3 regions of the Pseudoalteromonas sp. SG44-17 genome follow, and region 3 is predicted to be linked to each of the others. Evidence: predicted binding sites of a transcription regulator. Region 3 holds the regulator's gene; each other region holds the start of a gene.
What was found. The regulator sigma-54, encoded in region 3, starts transcription at its own class of promoters, with help from an activator protein. The targets are predictions, from matches to a motif close to GTTGGCACGNNNNTNGNNT.
Positions count from the first base shown of each region.

Region 1: H5182_RS02080 (diacylglycerol kinase family protein) is a predicted target of sigma-54. The motif match lies at 4,750-4,768, and genes of this name have one in related genera.
Region 2: H5182_RS21145 (flagellar basal body rod protein FlgF) is a predicted target of sigma-54. The motif match lies at 5,233-5,251, and genes of this name have one in related genera.

Region 1 covers NZ_JACJEV010000002.1:130,740-138,960, forward strand. The annotation lists gene H5182_RS02055 (Ig-like domain-containing protein) at 1-163, opposite strand, end outside; gene H5182_RS02060 (DUF4331 domain-containing protein) at 175-1,767, opposite strand; gene H5182_RS02065 (anti-sigma factor domain-containing protein) at 1,945-2,631, opposite strand; gene H5182_RS02070 (sigma-70 family RNA polymerase sigma factor) at 2,628-3,167, opposite strand; gene H5182_RS02075 (branched-chain amino acid aminotransferase) at 3,530-4,531, shown strand; gene H5182_RS02080 (diacylglycerol kinase family protein) at 4,806-6,431, shown strand; gene H5182_RS02085 (VF530 family DNA-binding protein) at 6,474-6,740, opposite strand; gene H5182_RS02090 (DUF1496 domain-containing protein) at 6,806-7,108, opposite strand; gene H5182_RS02095 (TIGR02647 family protein) at 7,290-7,523, shown strand; gene maiA (maleylacetoacetate isomerase) at 7,530-8,159, opposite strand; gene hmgA (homogentisate 1,2-dioxygenase) at 8,167-8,221, opposite strand, start outside.
Region 2 covers NZ_JACJEV010000054.1:541-8,761, reverse strand. The annotation lists gene flgA (flagellar basal body P-ring formation chaperone FlgA) at 1-41, opposite strand, end outside; gene H5182_RS21175 (chemotaxis protein) at 183-1,115, shown strand; gene H5182_RS21170 (protein-glutamate O-methyltransferase CheR) at 1,136-1,966, shown strand; gene flgB (flagellar basal body rod protein FlgB) at 2,167-2,577, shown strand; gene flgC (flagellar basal body rod protein FlgC) at 2,580-3,011, shown strand; gene H5182_RS21155 (flagellar hook assembly protein FlgD) at 3,025-3,705, shown strand; gene flgE (flagellar hook protein FlgE) at 3,761-5,128, shown strand; gene H5182_RS21145 (flagellar basal body rod protein FlgF) at 5,288-6,052, shown strand; gene flgG (flagellar basal-body rod protein FlgG) at 6,074-6,862, shown strand; gene flgH (flagellar basal body L-ring protein FlgH) at 6,881-7,564, shown strand; gene H5182_RS21130 (flagellar basal body P-ring protein FlgI) at 7,576-8,221, shown strand, end outside.
Region 3 covers NZ_JACJEV010000051.1:420-8,640, reverse strand. The annotation lists gene H5182_RS20865 (calcium/sodium antiporter) at 1-96, shown strand, start outside; gene H5182_RS20860 (KpsF/GutQ family sugar-phosphate isomerase) at 122-1,093, shown strand; gene kdsC (3-deoxy-manno-octulosonate-8-phosphatase KdsC) at 1,093-1,644, shown strand; gene lptC (LPS export ABC transporter periplasmic protein LptC) at 1,641-2,195, shown strand; gene lptA (lipopolysaccharide transport periplasmic protein LptA) at 2,185-2,718, shown strand; gene lptB (LPS export ABC transporter ATP-binding protein) at 2,715-3,440, shown strand; gene H5182_RS20835 (RNA polymerase factor sigma-54) at 3,507-5,003, shown strand; gene hpf (ribosome hibernation promoting factor) at 5,032-5,319, shown strand; gene ptsN (PTS IIA-like nitrogen regulatory protein PtsN) at 5,324-5,776, shown strand; gene rapZ (RNase adapter RapZ) at 5,959-6,801, shown strand; gene H5182_RS20815 (HPr family phosphocarrier protein) at 6,830-7,102, shown strand; gene mgtE (magnesium transporter) at 7,227-8,221, shown strand, end outside.

The sequences.
Region 1 (8,221 bases), on a different contig from region 3:
TTACAACTTCTGTTTGTGTGGTTACCATATCAGCTGTTGCTATGGGTGCTTTATTTACCATCGGTGGTATCTCGACGGTGTTATGGTCGTCATCATTGCTACAGCCGCTGAGTGTAAGCGCAGCAAGCAATAACCCAAGATGTGATAATTTAAAATGTTGCATGAGTGTTCTCCTTATTTAGACCCTGCAAGTGGAGTTGCTAGATATGGGAAGCTTGCATCCATCATCGTAGCGTTCACTGGTGCACCATCAGTAAATGGTACGTTACCTACACTGGCATCATCAGATGTGCACAGGCCTAAATCAGTATTTGTACCATTTACTGGAATTGGATAGCATAAGCGACCCATTACCACACGTAGCGCAATATCAACTACATCATCACCAGGACGACGGCCATTTGGGAAACCCGCTAAATCATCGCCAGCAACACCGAATGCTGATTGATCTGCTTGTGCTTTTGCAGCGATATTGGTATTTAGACGCAGCATTTCAGCGCCTGTAACAGTGGCCAATTGATTAACGCCTGGGAAACCAGTTAAAAATGCAGTTACTAAGTCATTACGTGGAAAATTCGTTGGTGCAAGGGTCGCTAGATTTGCCCCTAAGGTGGTGTTAACCGCATCTTTGAACAGAATATTTAATAGCTCTGGTAAAGATGGGTGGGTAACATAATCAATAAATTGACCATCGTCTTTAGGCTGTGAACTTGAGAAGGTATCTTTGTCTTTTAAACCAATTACCAGCTCATTAACAAGTGGATTACCTAAACGAGATACTTGAGTAAGCGCACCACCGTTTACCGCATTGTTAGCAAATTTAGCATTTGGGTTTAAAATACGCGCCTGTGGTAAGCTAGCTGTAGTCCATGTGCCAATAGTGCCATTGCCATTACCAACTACACAGCTTTTAGGTACTTCAATAGCAATTGCGGTCACATTTTTATCTGCTAAGTCATCATTATCTGCCGATTGTGTAATTCCTCCAGGGAAGCCCTCGCCATCACCTGCGCCCGGCGCACTGTCGCCTTCTACCGGCACATAGTTCACTAAGTCAAAGGTTTTGCCTAGGTTCACCACGAATGGATCTTTACGTTGGCCAACAAATACTTTTGCCATACCGTCACAGCCCGGGATCGCTACTTGATATACAAATTGCGCTGCGTAGCTTTTATAGCCATCCATTGATGAAAACGTTTTATCGCCAATATAATCAAGTGGCTTGTGGAATTCATTACTGCTGGTCATGGTATTAGTTAGCATGGTTTTGCTACCTGTACGCTGATCACCTGCGATCATCGTCATAGTGTATGATTCGCTAAAGTTAACTGCGGCATTATTGCCAGCTGCAACACCACCAACATTTTTAAGTGGTACAGCAACAGTACGTTGGTTGCCTTCAGGGCCAACGGTTAATGCAACGCCTTGATTGTCATTAGGCAGCATACTTTTGAAGTTAAAGGCGAAACTAATATCTTCAATCGCATCGCCATCGTTATCAATATGGATGCTGTAGGTTGCATCAGGATCCATGGCAAAATAGTTAGGTCCACCATAGCCATCTTGCAGTGGAATATAGTTTGCAATCAGGGTGACATAATCACCACGGCCTTGTTCATAACTGTTAAATGCATAAAAATCTGTTGAATCTAAAGTCGGGAAACGACTGATATTTGGAGCTTCACGGTGACTTGACGCCTCTGATGGGGCGCTTACTAAGGTACTGCATACTACAACTGCTAATATTGACGGAGTTAAAGCTTTCATGACTTTGTCCTTTAGTTTTAATAAATAGTGGTCATAGTTAATAACGCATGGTGGTCGTAATTAGATGCAAAGAAACGTAAATAAAGTTAATAAAATGTCTTTTTATTTGTATTGTTTTGATTTTAAAACAATAAAAAACCAGCTTGCGCTGGTTTTCAACTATCTTTTATTGTTTTACTACAATAAAATTAATTCAGTAGTGTAAAGTACTTCGCTAGGTAAGCCGTTTGGTGAGCCACCTATTGGCTCTATACTAATTGCTAACAGGGCAATATCTTGCGCGTTAAAACGTGCGTCTTTCAATATTGATTTAACGCCATCTTTAGGAAGTAGCCCTAATGATATTGGTATATCTTGCCCTTTTAAAATCATCCACAGCTCATAATCTTTATCCGTCCTTGCCGTAAGCTGCTCGCTGGCTTTTATTGATAAGCCTTGCTCGTTGATATCAATAAACCATAATGGTTTTTCGCTGGCATCTTTAAACAGTGCAATTTGCTGAGTGTTTTGCCCTACAGGCGTTTGTGGCTGCCAAATAATCAAAGCTAATACTACACAGGCTGCGGTAGCAATTAACGACCACGCTTGCCAAATACCAGTTTTAGGTTGAATAACATTGTTCGATACTACTTGCTGTGGGTCAATACGTTGTGAAATTGCTTCCCAAACATGGCTATCTGGCGGCACAGATTTAATTGAGCTGGCTAAATTATTTAAATGTTGCTCCCACATCCAGGTCGCCTCTCGAACACGATTTGATGAGAGCATCAAACGTTGAAAGCGTTTGCGAGCAGAGCCTTTTAATGTTCCTAACACGTATTCAGCCGCCAACATATCGATGAGTTTTTGATTGTCATAATTCATAACGTTAAGCACCTTTGCAACTGTTGCAGGCCGCGTCTGATCCAGCTTTTTACTGTGCCAAGCGGAGTATCAATATGATCAACTAACTCACGGTGAGTCAAGCCTTTGTAGTAGGCTAAGTGGATCGCCTGTTTTTGCTGTTCATCTAGTTGCTCTATACAATCAACGAGTTTACTTTTATCTTCGTAATCAATAGCTAAAGGTGAGTCAGTTAAATCATCTGAGATTGCTGAGTCGTCATCTAGGGCTTGCTCTTTACGGACTTTATGATAGCGCAAAGAGTCTAAGCTACGATAACGAACAATGCTGATCATCCAGCTGATGACAGTGCCTTTAGTTACTTGATAATCAGATGCATTGTGCCAAATTTTCACAAATGCATCTTGTAGCGCTTCTTCAGCATGTGCACGATTGCTTAACATTTTTAAGCTGATCGCAAACAGCTTTGCACTTGTGGCATTATACAATTTAGCAAATGCCTGTTTATTGCCCTGTGCGGTTGCACTTAGTAGAGGTAATAATTCGTCGGTTTCCATAAAGTTCCTATTTTTATTGTCAGTTGGTAAACGTTTCAGGATGTAAATTGGATGCAAAAAACCAACTAAATGATGGGTGCTTACTATTATTTTCATGCTTTTCCACCAGTTAGCCTAGCAGCAAAATACGGCTTATCAAGTTGAGAAGCTCCGTCGGCTATTTGGTAGCAAGGTTTTACAATCGAAGTTTTGAAGTGATTAATGACTCTTTTAAGTAAAACAATATGGCTGACAAAATTGAAATTTTACCAAATTGCAAAAAAATCCCGTTGCTTACAATAAATGCCTTGTTTTAGTTATGGTTAAACGGTGCATGAATGTCATACAATGGGGTAAAAGTAGACCACATAAGAGAGATTAAAATGGCCGCATTCGGTACCGTATTTATGCCGCAGATGATTCAAGCACGTTTTACTGATAACGCTTGGAGCGAAAGCTCTGTTGTTCCGTCAGATAAAATTGAACTTCATGCTGGTGCACATGTTCTTCACTATTCAAGTACATGTTTTGAGGGGTTAAAAGCATTTCGCCATGAAGACGGCTCAGTTTATATTTTCCGTATGGACGCTAACATTGCCCGCATGAAACAAAGCTCGCATTTATTAAGTTTACCTGAAGTTGATGGAGCCATGCTTGAAAAAATGATCATTGATATTGTTCGCCAATATGCTGATGAAACGCCGTTACCACCGGGCTCTATGTATATTCGTCCAACTCATATCGGTACTGAAGCTGCAATTGGTAAAGCGGCTGTGCCGTCATTAAGTTCATTATTGTATGTGCTATTATCACCTGTTGGTGATTACTTTGCTGGTGGCGCGACTGCGCTGCGAGTATTGTTAGAAGAAGATGGTATGCGCTGTGCCCCACACATGGGTATGATCAAAAGCGGTGGTAACTACGCTAGCGCATTAGCACCCATTACGGCAGCACGCTTGCAACATCAAGCCGACCAAATTCTATTCTGTCCAGGCGGTGATGTACAAGAAACTGGTGCCGCAAACTTTATTTTAATTGATGGTAATGAAATTATTACTAAAGCGCTAGACAGCACCTTTTTACATGGCGTGACGCGCAGCAGTATTTTAACCATCGCTAAAGATTTAGGTATGACAGTATCCGAGCGCAATTTTACAGTCACTGAATTACTTGAGCGTGCTGCAAAACCGGGTACTGAAGCTGCTTTATCTGGCACTGCTGCGGTATTAACCCCAGTGGGTACTTTTATTCATAATGATAAAGAATACAAAGTGGGCAGTGGTGAAGCAGGGCCAACGACAATGCGTTTGCGCCAAGCCCTTAACGATATTCAATGGGGTAAAGCACCAGACACCCATGGCTGGTTAACCAAAATCGACGTGTAAAGTTAAACGATATGTTTTTATAAAAAGCCTAGGTTATTTATAACCTAGGCTTTTTTATGGTCTAAGTTATTTAATAATCTATACTTTCAACTGTGTAAGTTAGCTGCAAAGGTGTGTAAAAATAACGTATGTAAACACAGGAAGTATCACTAAACTAATCAGTTGATATCTTAATGCTATGAAATATATATGAATATTTATTTCTGTGAAATTTTATTAGTGGCGCATAGATTGCATTTCTATTTGGGTATAACTAACGACAAAAGGAGCGTTTATGTGGGCCGCAATAAGTTACTTATTATTGGCAATTGTATTTATCATTATGGGGTGGCAGGTTAGTCCTAGCTATTTTTCGCTGTTATTCTATTGGACGGCTTTATCTTTATTACTGGTAAGCGGTGCCTATTTTTTTAATATTGCAAAAATTTTTCGTAAACGAGAAAACGGTGTTATCCCGTTTTACATTCGTTGGGCTTTCATACCTTTTTTATTGGGGGCACAAGTTTATAACGCGTGGAGCCGAAAGCACGATAAAGTACCGCCATTACAACAAATTAACGAACACTTATTTTTAGCCTGTCGCTTATTCCCTTCAGATATAGATACTTTAAAAGATAACGGTATTACCGCGATTTTAGATGTAACCTGTGAATTTGATGGACTTGAATGGTCATCAACACAAGAAAACATAAACTATTTAAATATCCCTGTGCTTGATCATCGAGTCCCAACACGTTCGCAGCTTAATCAAGCGATTAACTGGATTGCCCATCATATTAAAGATAATCGTCGAGTGGTGGTGCATTGTGCGTTGGGTCGTGGTCGATCGGTGTTTGTGATGGCGGCTTATTTACTCAGTCAAAATAAGGAGGCTGATGTACATCAAGTGCTTGCGCAAATAAAAGAAACACGCGAAACCGCTAATTTAAATAAACACCAACTACGTCAACTAGTTAAACGCCATAGAAAGGGTGAGTTATTAATCAAAAATAAAGCGGTATTAATTGCTAATCCAGTTTCCGGCACTAAGTTATGGCAGCAAAAAGAGCATTTAATTGTTGCGCGTTTATCTGCTTATTATAACTTAAAAGTGATGATCACATCAGTTGAGAAAAATGGGATTGTGTTGGCCAAACAAGCGATAGCTGATAAGCCAGATATGATCATCGCCTGCGGAGGCGATGGCACAGTGGCAGAAGTGGCAAGTGTTTTGGTAAACACAGACTGTAAATTAGGTATTATCCCATTTGGCACGGCCAATGCTCTAGCACATGTTTTAATGGGAATTAAGTCAAAGTTGATCCCTGTGGAAGTAGCATGTGATTTGATTATTGAAGGGCAAACCAAGCAAATGGATACAGCATATTGCAATGGTGAGTTAATGCTGCTGTTAGCAGGGATTGGCTTTGAACAACACATGATTGAAAAAGCCGATCGGGATACTAAAAACGAGCTTGGTCAGTTCGCATATTTACAGGGCTTCTGGCAAGCTTTAGGCGAACAAAAAGCCCAAGATTTCACAGTACAGCTAGATGATAACGAGCCGCAGCAAATACATACCAATAGTTTAATTGTCGCTAATGCTGCACCTTTTACTACTTTACTAGCGCAAGGTGGGGGACAGCCTGATCACTATGATGGCTTGCTCGATGTTAATTGGCTCACTCCAAACCAAGACGCATCAGCCAATGTATTAAGTATTGCTGAGCTGGTATTTAGCAGTATTACCCAAGCACATTTTGCGATTAATTCACATCATACCAATGCGCGCCGCGTTGCAATATCGGCGACTCAGGAAATAAAATATGTACTTGATGGTGAAGTTAAAAGTGCTGATAAATTGATCATTGAAATTACTCCGCAATCACTGGCGGTGATCTGTGCAGAGCAGGTCGAGTAACTGAACTTGTTGCGCGTTATAAGCTATAACGCGCAATTGCTGTTACTTCTTTTTAATACTAGGCCACACAAAGCCACTGTTTTGCGGTTGTGCATCGACACAGTTATCGAGGTATAACTGCTCGACCTTGGTACGAGCCCAAGGTGTTTTACGTAAAAATTTTAGGCTCGATTTTACACTTGGGTCTGATTTAAAACAGCGAATATCAACATGCTCACCCATCGCTTTCCAGCCAAGTGTTTGCTCGAGTTTTACTACTATTTGTTCGAGTGTAATGCCATGTAACGGGTTGTTTGCTTGCTGATTCATAATTCACTATTGCTTGATAAAAGTCGCTGCTATTGTAACGTAACTGTGCGTTGATACCAATTCTATTAATTAACGCGAATTGTTTTAGGAGCGGTTGGGTAAATAATTTCATTTTGCTCGTTGAGCATTAACCAATTTAACGCGCTATTATTGTGATGAGGGTTTTTTGCTGCACAAATCACCCGCACATTAGCCATTATAATAATCGCACCTTCGCTGTAGCGTTGATCTTCAAACCAACAGAGTTGTTGCTCGCTAACTATATTTTTTGCGTCAAGAAACAAGGCTGGTTTTTGATTATTACTGAAACTATTAGCCGAGTAAATTACACTGATAAAACAGATGCCTATAATCGTTATAATTCGCATATTTAGCCTTTGCATTAAAAAATAACTACACTAAGCTTATACCTAAGTTATCCCAAAATACTAGTTTCAGTTGCAATTAAATGCGTTTAAACCAGCCCACTTAGGGTTTTAGGGTGACTTGGCCATAAAATGTGTTAGGGTAAAATCCACAAAAATAATTTTCTAAAGACAAGGTGAGCACATGCAATTTAAACAAACGATGATTGACGAATTTACACTGTTAGCAAAATTTCCATTAACCAGTAAAATGCAAGGTATTAAGTTACATAGCGATGCTGATGAAAGCTTATTAAGCGCAGCACAACGATTGTTTGATAAAGGTATTATAGATAGCCCAGATGGCGGTTACTTAACCGATCTGGGCTTAGATCTGATAGAGCACGTAACCGTGCTACACAGTGCGTTGGGTAATTAAAAAATATCAGGCTGCATCCGGTTGGTTTTGTGGTGCAGCATCAATAAATGCATCAAGCTTGTTACAACGTTCATAAATGGCTGCTATTTTCGGATACGCAGTCATATCAACGTTAAAACGATAAGCATTAAATACTTGCGGCACTAAACACACATCAGCAAGGCTAGGTTTATCACCCACACAATATTCATTTGTATGATCAAGTAGCTGTTCAATTTTTTCAAAACCAACCTCTACCCAATGACGATACCAGGTATTTTTGATTGCATCGTCAGCACCAAGTTCACCGCTTAAATATTTCAGTACCCGTAGGTTATCAATAGGATGAATATCGCAGGCAATGGCATAACATAAATTACGGATCTGGGCTTTTTGCCAGGCATCACCAAATAATAGTGGTGTGTCGGGGTGTGTTTCTTCAAGGTATTCTAAAATTGCCATCGATTGTGCGAGTACACCGTCATTGGTTTCCAGCGCAGGTAATAACCCTTGCGGGTTTTTATCTAGGTATTCAGGTGCTTGTTGCTCAGATTTTAGTAAGTTAACAGTTACTAACTCATGCTGAATATTTTTTAAATTAAGCGCAATACGCACGCGATATGCGGCAGATGAACGAAAATATGTATAAAGTTTCATGGTTCAATTATCCTTGTGGGCCACTGTAGTGTTTTTTAATAGTACGCCAGCAGTCAGTGTAG
Region 2 (8,221 bases), on a different contig from region 3:
TAAAAAACACTGTATCTTCGGCTTTTTTTTAACAAACTCATAATGTTTCGACTATGCTTATGGTTGAAAACAGGGTATAAATATTTAGCGTCAATAAACAGACGCTCCCGTGTAGTTATGTAGCTTTACAGAAAGAAAGCAATTATTGTTCCGTTCTTATTCGCTTTCTTCAGGAGATTGAAATGGCAGGCATTTTAGACTCAGTTAACCAACGCACTCAATTGGTTGGGCAAAACCGTCTTGAATTATTATTATTCAAGCTAAGAGGGCGGCAGCGCTTTGGCATCAATGTGTTTAAAGTGAGAGAAGTACTGCAATGCCCTCCTTTGACAAACATGCCAAAGTCAAATGCGTATATAAGAGGTGTCGCACATATACGCGGGCAAACTATTTCTGTTATCGATTTATCGATGGCCGTGGGTGGTCCTGCGATCGAAAATATTAAAGATAGTTTTATAATCATTGCTGAATATAACCGTTCCGTACAAGGGTTTTTGGTTGGTGGCGTTGAGCGAATTGTTAATATGAATTGGGAAAAAATAATGCCGCCACCGTCAGGGGCTGGCAGATATTCATATTTAACTGCAGTGACAGAAATTGAAAACGAGTTAGTCGAAATTCTTGATGTAGAAAAAATATTAAACGAAATTTGCCCGGTGAATACCGAAGTCAGTGCTGCAATAGCTAATGATGGTGAAATTCAAAAAGACTTAGGTGAGCGCATTGTGTTTATTGCCGATGACTCTGCCGTTGCTCGTAATCAAGTCAAACGTGCATTAGAGCCGTTAGGCGTGCAAACAGAGCTGGCTAAAAATGGTAAAGAAGCATTAATACGCCTTCGTGAGATTGCTGCACTTGATTGTAAGCATGATATTACCGAGCGAGTAGGATTGTTGATTTCTGATGTTGAAATGCCAGAAATGGATGGTTATACCCTAACCGCTGAAATAAAAGCAGATCCAAAGTTAGCCCCCTTACATGTTATTTTACATACATCGCTCAGTGGTGTATTCAATCAAGCGATGATTGAAAAAGTGGGTGCTGATGACTTTATAGCTAAGTTCAATCCGGATGAGTTAGCTACAGCAGTGAAAAAATGGGTTCATTGTGACTAATTTGAAAAGGCGGTGTTACTTTGGAAAATAAGCATTTACAGCAAAGCGAGTACGATCAGTTTCGCTCTTTTTTAGAGCAACAATGTGGCATTGTTCTGGGAGATAATAAGCTTTATTTAGTCAAAAGCAGGCTTGCTCCGCTAATGGTTCGTTTTAATGTTGAATCATTGTCACAATTGGTTAGTAAAACACTGAGTCCGCATGAGCGGCAGTTACGTGCCGCAGTCGTTGATGCTATGACGACCAATGAAACTTTATGGTTTCGGGATCAATACCCGTTTGAACTATTGCAAAGTAAGTTATTTCCGGAACATAAAGAGTTACGTCGTCCGTTGAAAATTTGGTCTGCGGCAAGTTCCTCTGGACAAGAGCCATATTCTATTGCTATGTCGGTTGCTGAGTTTCAAGCTAAACAGCCGGGTGTATTAAAAATGGGCGCGCAGATAATCGGCACTGATATTTCTAATACTATGTTAGATATGTGTAAGCATGCAGAATATGACTCCCTTGCTCTAGCTAGAGGGTTGTCGGTAGAGCGCAGGAAAAAGTTCTTTAAAGATAGTGGCAACGGCATGGCGCAAGTAAACGACTCAATAAAAAAATTAGTGAGTTTTAGACATCTTAACTTATTAGATTCATACGCGCTAATGGGCAAGTTTGATATTATTTTTTGCCGCAACGTGCTGATTTATTTCGCACCAGAGGTTAAAGCCAAAATTATTGCTCAGTTTGCTCAAGCACTAAATCCTAAAGGGTATTTATTTTTAGGCGCATCAGAGTCTATGTCAGGGTTAAGTGACGAATTTGACATGGTACGCTGTAATCCAGGTATTATTTATCAAAAGAAATAGCTTACCAGCGTATTTAACGCGCTAAAACACAAGTTACTCAAATCTCATCGGTGGTAAAACCGAATCTTGAATACTATAAAACGATGTGGCTCCACATCGTTTTTCTTTTTAAATCAAATGATTAAACGAACCATAAAACATCAACTTAATTGGCTCAACTTTTGCATTAATCATCTTAAGTCAATTTTTTGGAGATGGTTATGGCTATCAGTTTTGATAAAGCATTTGGGGTTCATCCTCATGCAATGTTGATCCGTTCGCAACGTGCTGAGTTATTAGCAACCAATATCGCTAATGCTGATACGCCGGGCTATAAAGCGAAAGACATCGACTTTGCCTCAGCATTGAAAGCGGCAAAAAGCCACCAACAATGCGGCAATAACATGGTAACAACTAACCCAAACCACATTGCCGGTGGCAGTCGTTATGTTGGTAATAGTGAAATGTTTCGCTCGCCAAATCAAGCAGATACAGGTGATGGCAACTCGGTTGATATACAAGTGGAACGAAACTTGTATACAAAGAACTCATTAGAGTATCAGGCAAGCCTGCAATTTATGAGTAGTAAAATTAAAGGCCTTAAAAAAGCCCTCGGTAGTCAAGGAGCCTAAGCATGAGTTTATATAACGTTTTTGATATTTCAGGTAGTGGTATGAGTGCGCAAAATGTGCGTTTGAACACAACCGCGAGTAATATTTCAAATGCTAATAGCATTAGCTCAAGCCAAGACAAAACTTACCGGGCGCGCCACCCTGTTTTTGCAGCTGAACTGATGAAAGCATCAGAATCAAGCGGTAATGTTCAGGGGTCGTCTGTTGGCGTTAAAGTGTTAGGTATTGTAGAGAGTAATAAACCATTACAAATTGAATATAACCCTAATCATCCTAGTGCGGATGAAAACGGTTATATCTACAAACCTAACGTTAATGTCGTTGAAGAAATGGCTAATATGATTTCTGCCTCACGCTCTTATCAAACCAATGTGCAAGTTGCTGATGCAGCGAAGCAAATGTTAAGTAAAACACTGTTGCTTGGGCAGCGGTAATTGAGGAAAGATTATGAGTAACGATATCAGCAGCACATCGTCAACTTATTTAGATTCGATTAAGTGGCAAGATAAACAGGTTAGCAGTGATAAGAAAAGTGATGCGTTAACCCAAGAAGATTTCTTCTCATTGTTAACACAGCAACTGTCGTTTCAAGATCCCAGCAAACCAGCTGACAATGATCAAATGATCGCGCAGATGACAAGTTTCACCATGGCTGAAGGTATCTCAAACCTTAATAGTAATTTTCAGTCATTAGCCGCATCGATGACATCTAACTCAGCACTACAAGCATCGACTTTAGTGGGTAAACAAGCATTACTAGAGTCTAATACATTAGACCTAAACGATGTTGGTAGCGCTAAAGGAACCGTGGTTGCAGAAGAGCCTGTAGAAAACTTATTTCTACGAATTGAAGATTCATCTGGTCAGTTGGTGCGTAGTATTGATTTAGGTGCGCAATCAGCGGGCGCTGTCCGTTTCGAGTGGGACGGCATGAATGATAATAAAGAACGTTTACCACCAGGTGAATATAAAATTAAAGCTGAAGGGCAGTTAAATGGTGAGTACACGGCTTTACCTATAGCTACTTTTAAGAATATCGAGAGTGTTAATATTAATGGTGCAAACGGCATTATTATAAACACTAAAGAAGGTGCGGTTAGGCTAGCTGACGTTGCAGAAATCGCGTAAAAATTTTAATTATTAGTTAGCCACAGGCTAAACATTGACAGATTAGAGGTGAATTATGAGCTTCAATATTGCATTAACTGGCATTGCTGCCGCACAAAAAGACTTAGATGTAACAGCAAATAATATTGCTAACGTAAATACGGTAGGCTTTAAAGAGTCACGTGCTGAATTTGCTGATGTATACGCATCTTCGGTATTTAGTTCAGGCAAGACAAAAAATGGTGATGGTGTACAGACAACTATGGTGGCACAACAGTTTCACCAAGGTTCACTAAAGTTCACTCAAAACTCATTAGATTTAGCTATCACAGGTGAAGGTTACTTTGCCATGAGCCAAGATTTAGGGGCACAAGATTTTACTTATTCGCGTGCAGGCGCATTTAAACTTAATAAAGATAACTTTATTGTTGATGCTAAAGGCAATTACTTGCAGGGTTTTCCTGTTGATGAAGCTACAGGTGATACAACATCGGTAAGTTTAAGCACGTCATCAGCGTTACAGATCCCTGATTCATCAGGATCACCGCGAGCTACGACGAATGTTTACTCGTCGTTTAACTTAGACTCGCGTGCAACCTCGCCGTCAATAACTACTTTTGATCCTACAACGAGCGCATCATATAATAGCTCAACATCAACAACAGTATACGACTCGTTAGGTGAGCCGCATGTTTTACAGTTTTTCTTTGTTAAAACAAATTCTACAGTAACGGGTAATGATAATGAGTGGCAAACTTATGCGACCTTAGATGAAAAGCCATTTAGCCCTGCAGGTGTTGAAGAGACTGCTCCTCCTTACACACCATTATCAACCTTTCAGTTTGATTCTAGTGGTAAGCCATTAAACACAGATGGTGTCGCGAATACAGATAACACATTCAATCCATTAGCAATTCCAAGCGGTGCTGGTGCGGCAGTAGGACTATCTGATTTATTAACAAATGGTGCCAGCTTCCCTGAAAATGTTACTGTTAATTGGCGCGATGAAGCGGCCACCGATAATAAAGTCCCGACTCAATATGCTAGTCGTTTTGAAGTTAAAGCACTTGAGCAAGATGGTGCTACTGTTGGACGTTTAGCCGGTATTGATATTGGTAGTGATGGTAAGATTGTCGCTTCATACAGTAATGGAGATACCTCATTCTTAGGGCAAGTAGCGATGGTGCGCTTTTCTAACTCACAAGGCTTACAACAAGCTGGTGATACAGGTTGGAAAAAAAGTTTGACGTCTGGTGAGCCAATCGCTGGCGAACCAGGTTCTGGTACTTTAGGTTCCATTAACTCTACAGCGCTTGAGCAATCAAACGTGAATTTAACGAATGAACTCGTAGATTTGATCAGTGCACAGCGTAACTTCCAAGCAAACTCACGTGCGCTTGAAGTGAATTCAACACTACAGCAAGCTATTTTGCAGATCCGCTAATCTCGTTCTAATATTTTTTATAATCCGACACCTAGGCTGCTATTTATTAGCAGCCTTTTTTATTTGCGATTGATTATTTTTTGTAACTTATCACGTCAGTTTATTGTGGCACTTATCTTGCATTTGTCATGTTATAGATTTTTAACGTGAGTCGATGTTATGGACAAGATGGTCTACATTGCAGCGTCTGGAGCTAAGCAAAGTTTGCGGGGCCTAGAGCTTAAAGCAAATAATTTAGCAAATGCCAATACCACAGGTTTTAAAGCTGACTTCGCACAAGCGCGTTCGATGCAAGCTTTTGGCGAAGGCCTGCCGACACGTGTATTTACCATGCAAGAGCGGCCTGGTTCCAATATGACTTCCGGCGGTATTGTTGAGACTGGACGTGATCTAGATATTGCTATGAGCGATAAAGGATGGCTTACGGTGCAAGATGCTTCAGGTAATGAGGCATATACAAAAGTCGGTACGTTGAATATCACTCCTGACGGCGCTTTGATCACCAGTCACGGGCGTCAAGTTATTGGCGAAGGTGGACCAATTATTTTGCCATTGCCAGTGGAGAAAATTGAATTTAGTGAAGATGGCTCTATCCAAGTTCGCCCGCAAGGAGCTCCAGCTAACTTTTTAGAAGTTGTTGATCGTTTGAAGGTGATCAAGGCAAATAATTCAGAGCTTGAAAAAGGTAATGATGGCTTATTTCGGCCAAAGCCTGAATTACTGGATAATGATATATGTGGATTTTGTGACATCTCTAATGATGTGAAAGTGATGAGTGGCACTTTGGAAATGTCAAATGTGAATCCGGTACACGAGATGGTAGATATGATAAACCATCAACGCCAATTTGAATTACAAGTTAAGTTAATGAAAACGGCTGAAGAAATTGACGAACGTCAAACTCAATTGCTGCGTATTGTTTAACTTTATTGAGAGGATATTAATATGAATCCTGCATTGTGGATAAGTAAAACGGGGCTTGATGCCCAACAAACTGACATTTCGGTTATCTCAAATAATTTAGCCAATGCCAGTACCGTTGGTTATAAGAAAAGCCGTGCTGTGTTTGAAGATTTACTTTATCAAAATATTAATCAGCCGGGTGGACGTTCATCACAAGATACTGAAATGCCCTCAGGTTTAATGCTTGGTGCTGGTACCAAAGTGGTTGCTAATCAGAAAAACTTTTCTCAAGGCAATATGCTAACCACAGAAAATTCATTGGATTGGATGATATCAGGGCCCGGTTTTTTTGAAGTTTTACAGCCTGATGGCAATATCGCTTACTCTCGAAATGGTCAATTTACCACGGATGAAGACGGCCGTATTGTTACTGCCGGCGCTGGTTTTCCCGTACAGCCAGAAATGAATGTACCTGATGACGCACAGTCCATTACTGTATCGCAAGATGGAGAGGTATCAGTACGTATCTCAGGGCAGCCAGAGAATGTGGTAATAGGTCAGTTAACGATCAGTGATTTTATCAATCCATCAGGTCTAGAGCCGGTAGGTCAAAACTTATATACCGAAACGGCAGTCAGTGGCGCACCTGTGCAAGGTAACCCTGGCCTAGAAGGATTAGGCACTGTTGTGCAAGGTGCACTTGAAACCTCTAACGTAAATGTAACTGAAGAATTAGTTAACCTGATTGAAACTCAACGGATCTATGAAATGAATTCAAAAGTGATTTCAGCGGTTGATGAAATGATGAGTTATATCAGTCAGCAACTTTAATTAATTCGGAGCAAAGTTATGCGTAATTTATCTATAGTCTTAACGGGTGCATTTATATTGAGTGGTTGTATGACAACTCAAAACCACAGCGTGGTTCAAGATGATCCATACTATGCTCCCATGTATCCAGAGCCTGCCGCAGAGCAAATCGTGCCGACAGGCTCATTGTTTGATAGTAATTTATCAAATGATTTATATTCAGATAAAAAAGCCTTACGTACTGGAGATATTATTACAGTTAAGCTGCAAGAATCGACGCAATCATCAAAAGCAGCTAAAACTGAAACGGATAAACAAAGTGACGCCAGCTTAGACCCTGTCATTGGGTTAGGCGGACTACCGGTTAATATTGGTGGTGATAGTATTCAGTTTGGTGTGGGCAGCGGTGCAAAATTCAAAGGTGATACTAAGTCAAACCAATCTAATAGTTTATTTGGTGATATTTCCGTGAATGTTATGCGTGTATTACCTAATGGTAATTTAGTGATCCGTGGTGAAAAATGGCTGACTTTAAACACCGGCGAAGAATTTATTCGTCTGGAAGGACTTGTGCGCCCACAAGATGTTACTGCAGATAATACTGTGACCTCTAATAGAATCGCGAATGCTCGGATTCAATATTCTGGTAAAGGGCAAATGCAAGAGACTCAAACGGCAGGGTGGTTAACTCGATTCTTCACCAGCTCTCTGTTCCCTTTTTAAAGGATGTTGATATGAATAGCTTGAAAGCGTTGCTGTGTATATGTTTATTAAGTTGGCACTTTAGTGCAAGCGCTGAACGTATTAAAGATGTCTCAATGGTTGAAGGCGTTCGCTCAAACCAGCTGGTTGGTTATGGTCTCGTGGTTGGTTTACCTGGCACCGGTGAGCAAAGTCGTTTTACTGAACAAAGCTTTAAAGCCATGCTAAATAGTTTTGGTATTACCATGGCATCGAATTTAAAACCCAAAATCAAAAATGTAGCTGCGGTTGCTGTGCATGCTGAGTTACCTGCATTTAGGAAGCCAGGGCAGACAATCGATATTACTGTATCGTCAATAGGTAGTGCGGGTAGCTTACGTGGCGGAACATTACTACAAACCTTTCTAAAAGGGGTTGATGGGAATACTTATGCTATCGCACAAGGTAGCTTAATTGTTGGTGGATTAGGTGTTGAAGGAGCCGATGGTAGTAAGATCGTAATGAACACGCCTACGGTAGGGCGTATTCCTAATGGCGCAACGGTTGAACGGGCAATTAAAAGTCCTTTTATGCAAGGTGATTACATAACCTTTAATTTAAATCGTCCAGATTTCACTACCGCTAAACGTTTAGAGCAAACTATTAATGAACTTATCGGCCCAGACAGTGCACATGCAC
Region 3 (8,221 bases):
TTTAAAGGTACAAGACGCATTAATAGAGTTGAAGGTGGCCTGTTATTGGTCGCATTTTTAGCATATCAGAGTTATATTTTTAGCCAAGTTGCTTAATGCTACCCACAAAATGGATAACACAATGACGCAGTTAAATTTTATTGAACAAGGTAAGCGGGTGCTAGAAATAGAGCGCCAAGCACTGCTTGATATAACCCAATATCTAGACGAAAACTTTAATCAAGCTTGCCAATTGATGTATCAATGTCACGGAAGGATCATAGTAGTCGGTATGGGGAAATCTGGGCATATTGGTAATAAAATTGCTGCAACACTGGCAAGCACTGGCACGCCTGCGTTTTTTGTCCATCCGGGTGAAGCAAGTCATGGTGATTTAGGGATGATCACTCGTGATGACGTGGTTATGCTTATTTCTAACTCAGGCGAAACCAGCGAAGTACTGAATATTATTCCGGTTATTAAACGTATTGGCGCAAAAATGATCGCCATGACAGGTAACCCTGAATCATCAATGGCAAATTGGGCTGATGCTCATGTATGCATCAAAGTAAGTCAAGAGGCCTGCCCATTAGGACTCGCCCCGACTGCGAGCACGACTGCAACGCTTGCGATGGGTGATGCAATAGCCGTTGCTCTGTTAGAAACCCGAGGCTTTACTGCCGATGACTTTGCGCTATCGCATCCAGGGGGAAGCTTAGGCAAACGTTTACTATTGTGTTTAAAAGATATTATGCACAGTGGCCCAGCAACGCCTATGATCAATGACAAGCAATGTATCAAAGATGCATTAATCGAAATGTCGGCCAAGGGCTTAGGTATGACGGCCATTGTTGATGACACAGGGCAACTTGCAGGGCTTTTTACTGACGGTGATTTACGCCGAATTTTAGAGCAACGAATGGATATTCACAGTACTTTGATCAGCACTGTCATGACCCGCTCTTGCACTACAGCAACTGCAGATATGCTTGCCGCCGAGGCACTCAATATTATGGAGAATAAGCGTATCAATGGCTTAATTGTAGTTGATGATAAACACCACCCTATTGGTGCTCTTAATATGCAAGATTTGCTCAAAGCAGGAGTTTTATAATGCAGTTTGCTGACTTATATCAGCCACTTTCAGATGATGCGAGCGAGCGAGCACAAAAAATCAAACTCCTGATCTGTGATATCGACGGGGTGTTTTCAGATGGCCGCATTTATCTTGGCAATCAAGGTGAAGAACTCAAAGCGTTTAATACTAAAGATGGTTTTGGTATCAAAGCACTGATCAATAGCGGTTTTGAAGTTGCCGTGATCACCGGTCGTCATTCACAGATAGTTCAGCAACGGATGACTAGCCTGACAGTACCGCATATTTACCAAGGTCAAGAAAACAAGTTGCAAGCTTATCAACAGCTCAAAGATAAATTGCAGTTAAGCGATGAACAAATCGCTTACATAGGCGATGACGGGCCTGACTTGCCGGTAATGGAATTAGTTGGTTTTGCGGTGGCAGTAAATGATGCTCACCCCTTGATCAAGCGAGTTTCACATTATACAACCATGCTCCCTGGTGGTTTTGGAGCGGTGCGTGAACTCACTGATTTATTAATGCTCGAAAATGGTAAATCATTAACTAGCGAAGGCACAAGCTCATGAATAGTGCGCGTTTAATATTATGCGTATTATTTGTCGGCTGTATGGTATGGCTGTGGTATCCGTATTTTTATCAAAGCACTGCCATAAAACAAAACCAAGAAGATATAATAGCAAAACCTGATTATACTGCGGTGGCATTAAAACAAACCGCGTTTGATGAACAAGGTAAAATTAGCCACAAAGTAACAGCTGCAAAAATGGAACTTTACCAACAGTTAGGGTTTACTTACTTTGAACAACCTATTTTTACACTCTATAATCAACAGCAAACGTGGCAAATTAATGCCGATGAAGCCACCCTATATGAAAATCATCAATTAATTTTAGAAGGTAATGTGGTTGCTAAAAACCTGACCAATAATGCCATGATTGAACATATAAACGCAGATAATATTCAGGTTGATATTGAACTACAAACCATGAGTTCAGAACAACCAGTTGAATTAATCGGACCAAATTTAAAGATCACTGGGCGCGGCCTCCATGCCGACTTAAAAGCCGAAGTGGTAGAACTAATTAACCATACGCGAACCATATATTATGACCAATAAATTTGCTCACTTGCTTGTGATACCAAGCTTATTCATTGCCTTTGCAAGCTTTGCTGAAAATACGGCACCACCTGCGGATCAAGTCTCTATCAGTGCTGAAAAGCAGCTTGCCCAACTGAAAGATAATATCGGTATTTTTGAAAAAAATGTTGAAATCATTCATGGTAACCGCCGTATCAAAGCGGATCGACTTGAAGTCCATAAGCGCGAAGATTTAGGCAATAACAAACAATTGCTTGTTGCAACTGGTAACCCTGCTTACTTTGAAGAAAAACAAACTGATGGCACAATAATGAGCGCCAGTGCTGATGAAGTCCGTTACGATGTCGCCAAGCGCTATTTAACGTTAATTGGTAATGCACAAGTCACTCAAGCAGGTCAAAAAATTAATGCCAAAAGCATTACCTATGATATGGACCAACAGCTGATCAGTGCTGAAAAAGGCGCAAGCTCAAACGATCGCGTACACACTATTTTGGTACCTGTTGACAGTAAAAAAGACAAACCTAAAGGGCAGCCATGAGTATATTAAAAGCTGAATTTTTAGCAAAAAGCTATAAAGGTCGCCAAGTTGTAAAAAGCGTGGGTTTAGAAGTTAGCGCAGGCAGCATTGTTGGCTTACTGGGTCCTAATGGCGCAGGTAAAACCACCACTTTTTATATGATTGTGGGTTTAGTACCTAGCGACAAAGGTAAAATAAGTATTGATGATAATGACATCACTTTACTGCCAATGCACAGTCGCGCACGGTTAGGGATTGGCTACTTACCACAAGAATCATCCATCTTTCGTAAGTTAACTGTTTATCAAAACCTGATGGCTATTTTAGAAACTCGTAAAGAGCTGAATAAACAAGCCAGAGAAGAAGCACTAGACAGCTTACTTGATGAGTTTAGCATTCAACATATTCGCGACAGCCAAGGTATGGCATTATCTGGTGGTGAACGTCGTCGAGTTGAAATTGCACGCGCTTTAGCCGCAAATCCAAAATTTATCTTACTTGATGAGCCTTTTGCTGGCGTTGATCCTATTTCAGTGTTAGATATAAAGAAGATTATTGAACACCTTAAAAACCGTGGTATTGGCGTACTTATTACCGACCACAATGTACGAGAAACCCTTGATGTTTGTGAAAAAGCCTACATAGTTTCTCATGGGGAGTTAATTGCATCAGGTACCCCTGAGCATGTACTTGCCGACCAAACAGTCCGCGATGTTTACCTGGGCGAGCAATTTAGGCTATAAAGCCACGCTCGGCTAAGTATCTGCTAGACTTAACGATGATAACAATAAAAGGATTGTTAGAGATACATGAGGCAATCACTCCAGCTGCGCATGGGCCAGCAACTTACAATGACACCACAGCTGCAACAAGCAATTCGCTTATTGCAACTCAGTACATTGGATCTCCAGCAAGAAATTCAAGAAGCACTCGACAGCAATCCATTGTTAGAGCTAGAAGAGCATGAATATTCAGACGACACGGCTGGTAAAAACGAACAAAAACAAGACAACGATGACTTAACCGTTAGTGCATCAGCAGACGACAAGCCCAGCGAATATGAACAAGAAAGTAGCGAAGCATTAAGCAAAGAGACTTTAAGTGACGAAATGGCTATGGACGTCACCTGGGACGAATACATGAGTGCTGCGCCAAATACGTCATCCGGCCCAATGCCTGAAGATGAGTCAATTTATCAAGGTGCTTCAACTGAAACCCTGCACGAATATCTGATGTGGCAATTACAGCTCACACCTTTTAGTCCAACCGATGAAGCCATTGCCATTGCGATTGTTGAAGCTGTTGACGATTCAGGTATTTTAACCTTGAGCTGCGAAGACATCGCAGAGAGCTTAAATCAAGGTAATAACGAAGAAGAAATCGAACTCGACGAAGTGCAAGCAGTGTTAAAACGCATTCAGTTATTTGACCCTGTTGGTATTGCTGCGCGCAGCCTACAAGAATGTTTATGTATTCAATTAAATCAATTTGATCCTGCAACTCCTTGGATTAGCGAGACTAAAATGATTTTAACTGATCATATCGATTTATTAGCTAGTCGTGACTATCGCACTTTGATGAAAAAGACTAAGCTTAAAGAAGATGAGCTGAAAGAAGTAATGACACTGATCCACAGCCTTAACCCAAAGCCTGCGGATACTATAGTACGCGAAGAGTCAGAGTATGTTATACCTGATGTTTCGGTGAAAAAAATTAAAGGTCGCTGGGTGGTTGAACTTAATCCAGACAGCATGCCAAAAATTAGAGTGAACAGCCAATATGCGGCAATGTCACGCTCAGTAAAATCAAGCACTGACAGCCAATTTATACGCTCGCATTTGCAAGAAGCTAAATGGTTTATTAAAAGCCTAGAAAGTCGTAACGAGACGTTACTCAAAGTAACTAACTGCATTGTAAAACAACAGCAGGGATTCTTTGAGCATGGCCCTGAAGCAATGCGACCTATGGTACTAAACGACGTTGCTGAAATGGTTGAGATGCACGAATCAACAATCTCTCGCGTAACGACACAAAAGTACATGCATACCCCCCGTGGTATTTTTGAGTTAAAGTATTTTTTCTCAAGTCATGTAAGCACTGAGAACGGCGGCGAATGCTCTTCGACAGCTATTCGAGCATTGATCAGAAAATTGATCAGTGCAGAAAACTCAGCGAAACCATTGAGTGATAGTAAGATTGCAGATATATTGGCAGAGCAAGGTATCAAAGTAGCTAGACGGACTATTGCAAAATACCGCGAGTCGCTGGCTATTCCACCGTCAAATCAACGTAAAAGTTTGATTTAAGGCGTAAAATCACAAGAGGAAAATGCTTATGCAACTAAATTTAACTGGTCGTCACGTAGAAATTACTGATTCATTAAGAGACTATGTAAACAATAAGTTTGCCAAGCTTGAAAGGCATTTTGATCATATCAATAATGTCCATGTTATTCTTGATGTAGAAAAACTAAGCCAAAAAGCAGAGGCCACATTACATGTCAGTGGCGCTGAATTATTTGCCTCGACTGAGCACCAAGACATGTATGCAGCTATTGACGGACTAATCGATAAACTTGATCGTCAAGTAATTAAACACAAAGAGAAGCACGCTCGACACTAACACTATGAAATTAAGCTCACTTATTTGTCAGGACTGCAGTAAAGCTGCGGTCCTTTTTAATAGCAAAAAACGGATCATTGAATTTATAAGCCAATTGGCTCATGAACAACTCCCTCAGCTATCACAACAAGAAATCCTCAACGCACTACTATCGAGAGAAAAACTAGGTAGTACCGGTATTGGTCGTGGTATTGCTATCCCTCATGGCCGTATGAGTGGTGTTGAAAACCCGCTAGCAATAATTTTAGTGAGTGAATCACCGGTTGATTTTGATGCGATTGATAATCGCCCAGTTGATATATTTGTAGCCCTCATCGTACCAGATGGTGACAGCCAACTTCATTTGAAGACGTTAGCCACAATTGCTGATAAACTCAATAACAAAGATTTTTGTAAACAACTACGTAGCGCAAAAACAGACCAAGATTTGTATCATGTAATTGCAGCTCAATCGTAGTCATACCAATTGTATTGAATTAGAGAGTAATTATTGCAACAGGGAAATAGCTCTAGAACAAGGTGGAAATTATTTATATAGTTGTTCTATATAAATAATTTTAAACAAAGTTAGTGGGTTATTTAACAAGCAAGAATGAGCATGTTTTTAATAAAATTGGTATTAAATGAAGGAGAATTTACATGGAGTTAATCATCATCAGTGGGCGTTCTGGCTCAGGTAAATCTGTTGCTTTACGTGTAGTAGAAGATCTTGGCTATTATTGTGTAGATAATATTCCAGTTAACTTATTACCGTCATTAGTACGCAGTGTCTCTGATAATTACGACAAAATAGCCGTCAGTATCGATGTTCGTAATTTACCGAAGGAGCAGGAAGAATTTAACGACATTCTTGAATACTTGCCTGGCTTTGCAAATCCGACGCTATTTTATTTAGACAGTGATGATCAAACCTTGATCAAGCGATTTTCTGAAACCCGCCGCTTACACCCATTATCTTTGGACTCTTTGCCACTGGATTTAGCCATCAAGCAAGAAAAAGTGTTGCTTGATGTATTAACTACTCGTGCTGATTTCATGCTTGATACCACAGATCTCAGTGTCCACCAGCTTGCTGAGTCAATCCGTGAAAAGATTTTAGGGAAAAAAGATAAAAAACTAATCATCACCTTTGAATCATTTGGTTTTAAGCATGGTATTCCAAAAGAAGCCGATTATGTATTTGATGCACGTTTTTTACCTAATCCACACTGGGAGCCTGAGTTAAAACCGCTCACAGGCCTGGATCAACCAGTAAAAGATTATTTAGCCAGTCACAGTATCGTGCAAAAATTCACTTGGCAGATCCAAACCTTTGTACAAACTTGGTTACCGCACTTAGAACGTAATAACCGCAGTTACTTAACAATTGCTATTGGTTGCACCGGTGGTCAACATCGCTCAGTTTATCTAGCGCAAACTATAGGTGAAAGCTTCTCGATGAGCCACAGTAATGTGAAAATTCGCCATCGTGAACAAGAATAACAACTCACGTTTACAGTAAGGAATGTTGATGCGCTTAGAAGATACATTTTTAATAAAAAACAAACTCGGTTTACATGCTCGCGCAGCCAGCGTATTAGCGCAATTAGCCGTGCAGTTTGATGCCAGCATCACACTTCATCAAGATGACAAACAAGCCGCAGGCGACAGCGTACTGGGCTTAATGCTATTAGAAAGTAGCCAAGGCAAAGAAGTTAAAGTTGTATGTGAGGGCCCGGACGCTGAACCTGCTCTTGCAGCAATTGGTGAGTTGATCGCACAACGCTTTAACGAACAAGAATAGCTCGTAGTCAGTACCACTAAATTGCGTTAAACTGAATAAAGTCGTTAATTAAACAGACCAAGCGCGTTAATTATCGACAACAGTTACCCTACCTATCAAGTGTATTAATTTTTTAAGGACGCCAATGCCAGAAGCTTTTGAACAAGATTACCCACTACAACAACTAAAACAAGTGACCAAGTCACTTAACAGTGGTCAATTTGTTCAAGTAAGGCGTATGTTGGCAAAAACAGCTCCGTGTGACACCGCATTATTACTCGAGTCATCCCCGCATAAGATTCGTACCTTATTATGGCAACTGGTTGATCCAGATGTACAAGGTGACGTACTTGAAGAACTATCAGAAGATGTTCGTTTAGGGATCATTGCCCAAATGGAGCCGAAGCACATCGCTGCGGCAACTGAGGACATGAGTCACGATGATCTAGGGGAAGTACTACGTAGCCTACCTGATACCGTCTACAAAGACGTTGTTAGTGCCATGGACAGCCAAGATCGAGAACGTGCAACTCAAGCACTCTCTTATCAAGAGCGCTCTGCTGGCGCGCTGATGAACACAGATACAGTGACCATCCGCCCTGATGTCACTATCGACGTAGTACTGCGCTACTTACGTTTACGTGGTGAGCTACCAGAAGGTACCGATGATCTTTATGTTGTTGATAAACATAACTGCTTTATAGGTGCCATGTCGTTAACGACCTTGTTGACTAACTCGCCAGATAAAATCATTCGCGACTTAATGGATGAAGATTGTGAATCTATCCTCATTTCGATGGATGAAACCGATGTAGCACAACTGTTTGAACGTCATAACTGGATATCAGCCCCAGTGGTTGATGATAATGACCACCTACTTGGCCGTATCACCATCGATGATATCGTTGACGTTATCCGTGAAGACGCCGAGCATAGCTTATTAAGCCTAGCCGGTCTTGATGATGAAGAAGATACCTTTGCCCCAGTGTTAAAAAGTTCGAAAAAGCGCTCAATTTGGCTTGGCGTTAACTTGTTAACCGCGCTACTTGCTGCGATTGTGGCAAGCTTCTTTGAAAACACTTTAGCAATTTTACCTATTCTAGCAGTACTCAACGGTATAGTGCCATCCATGGGTGGTGT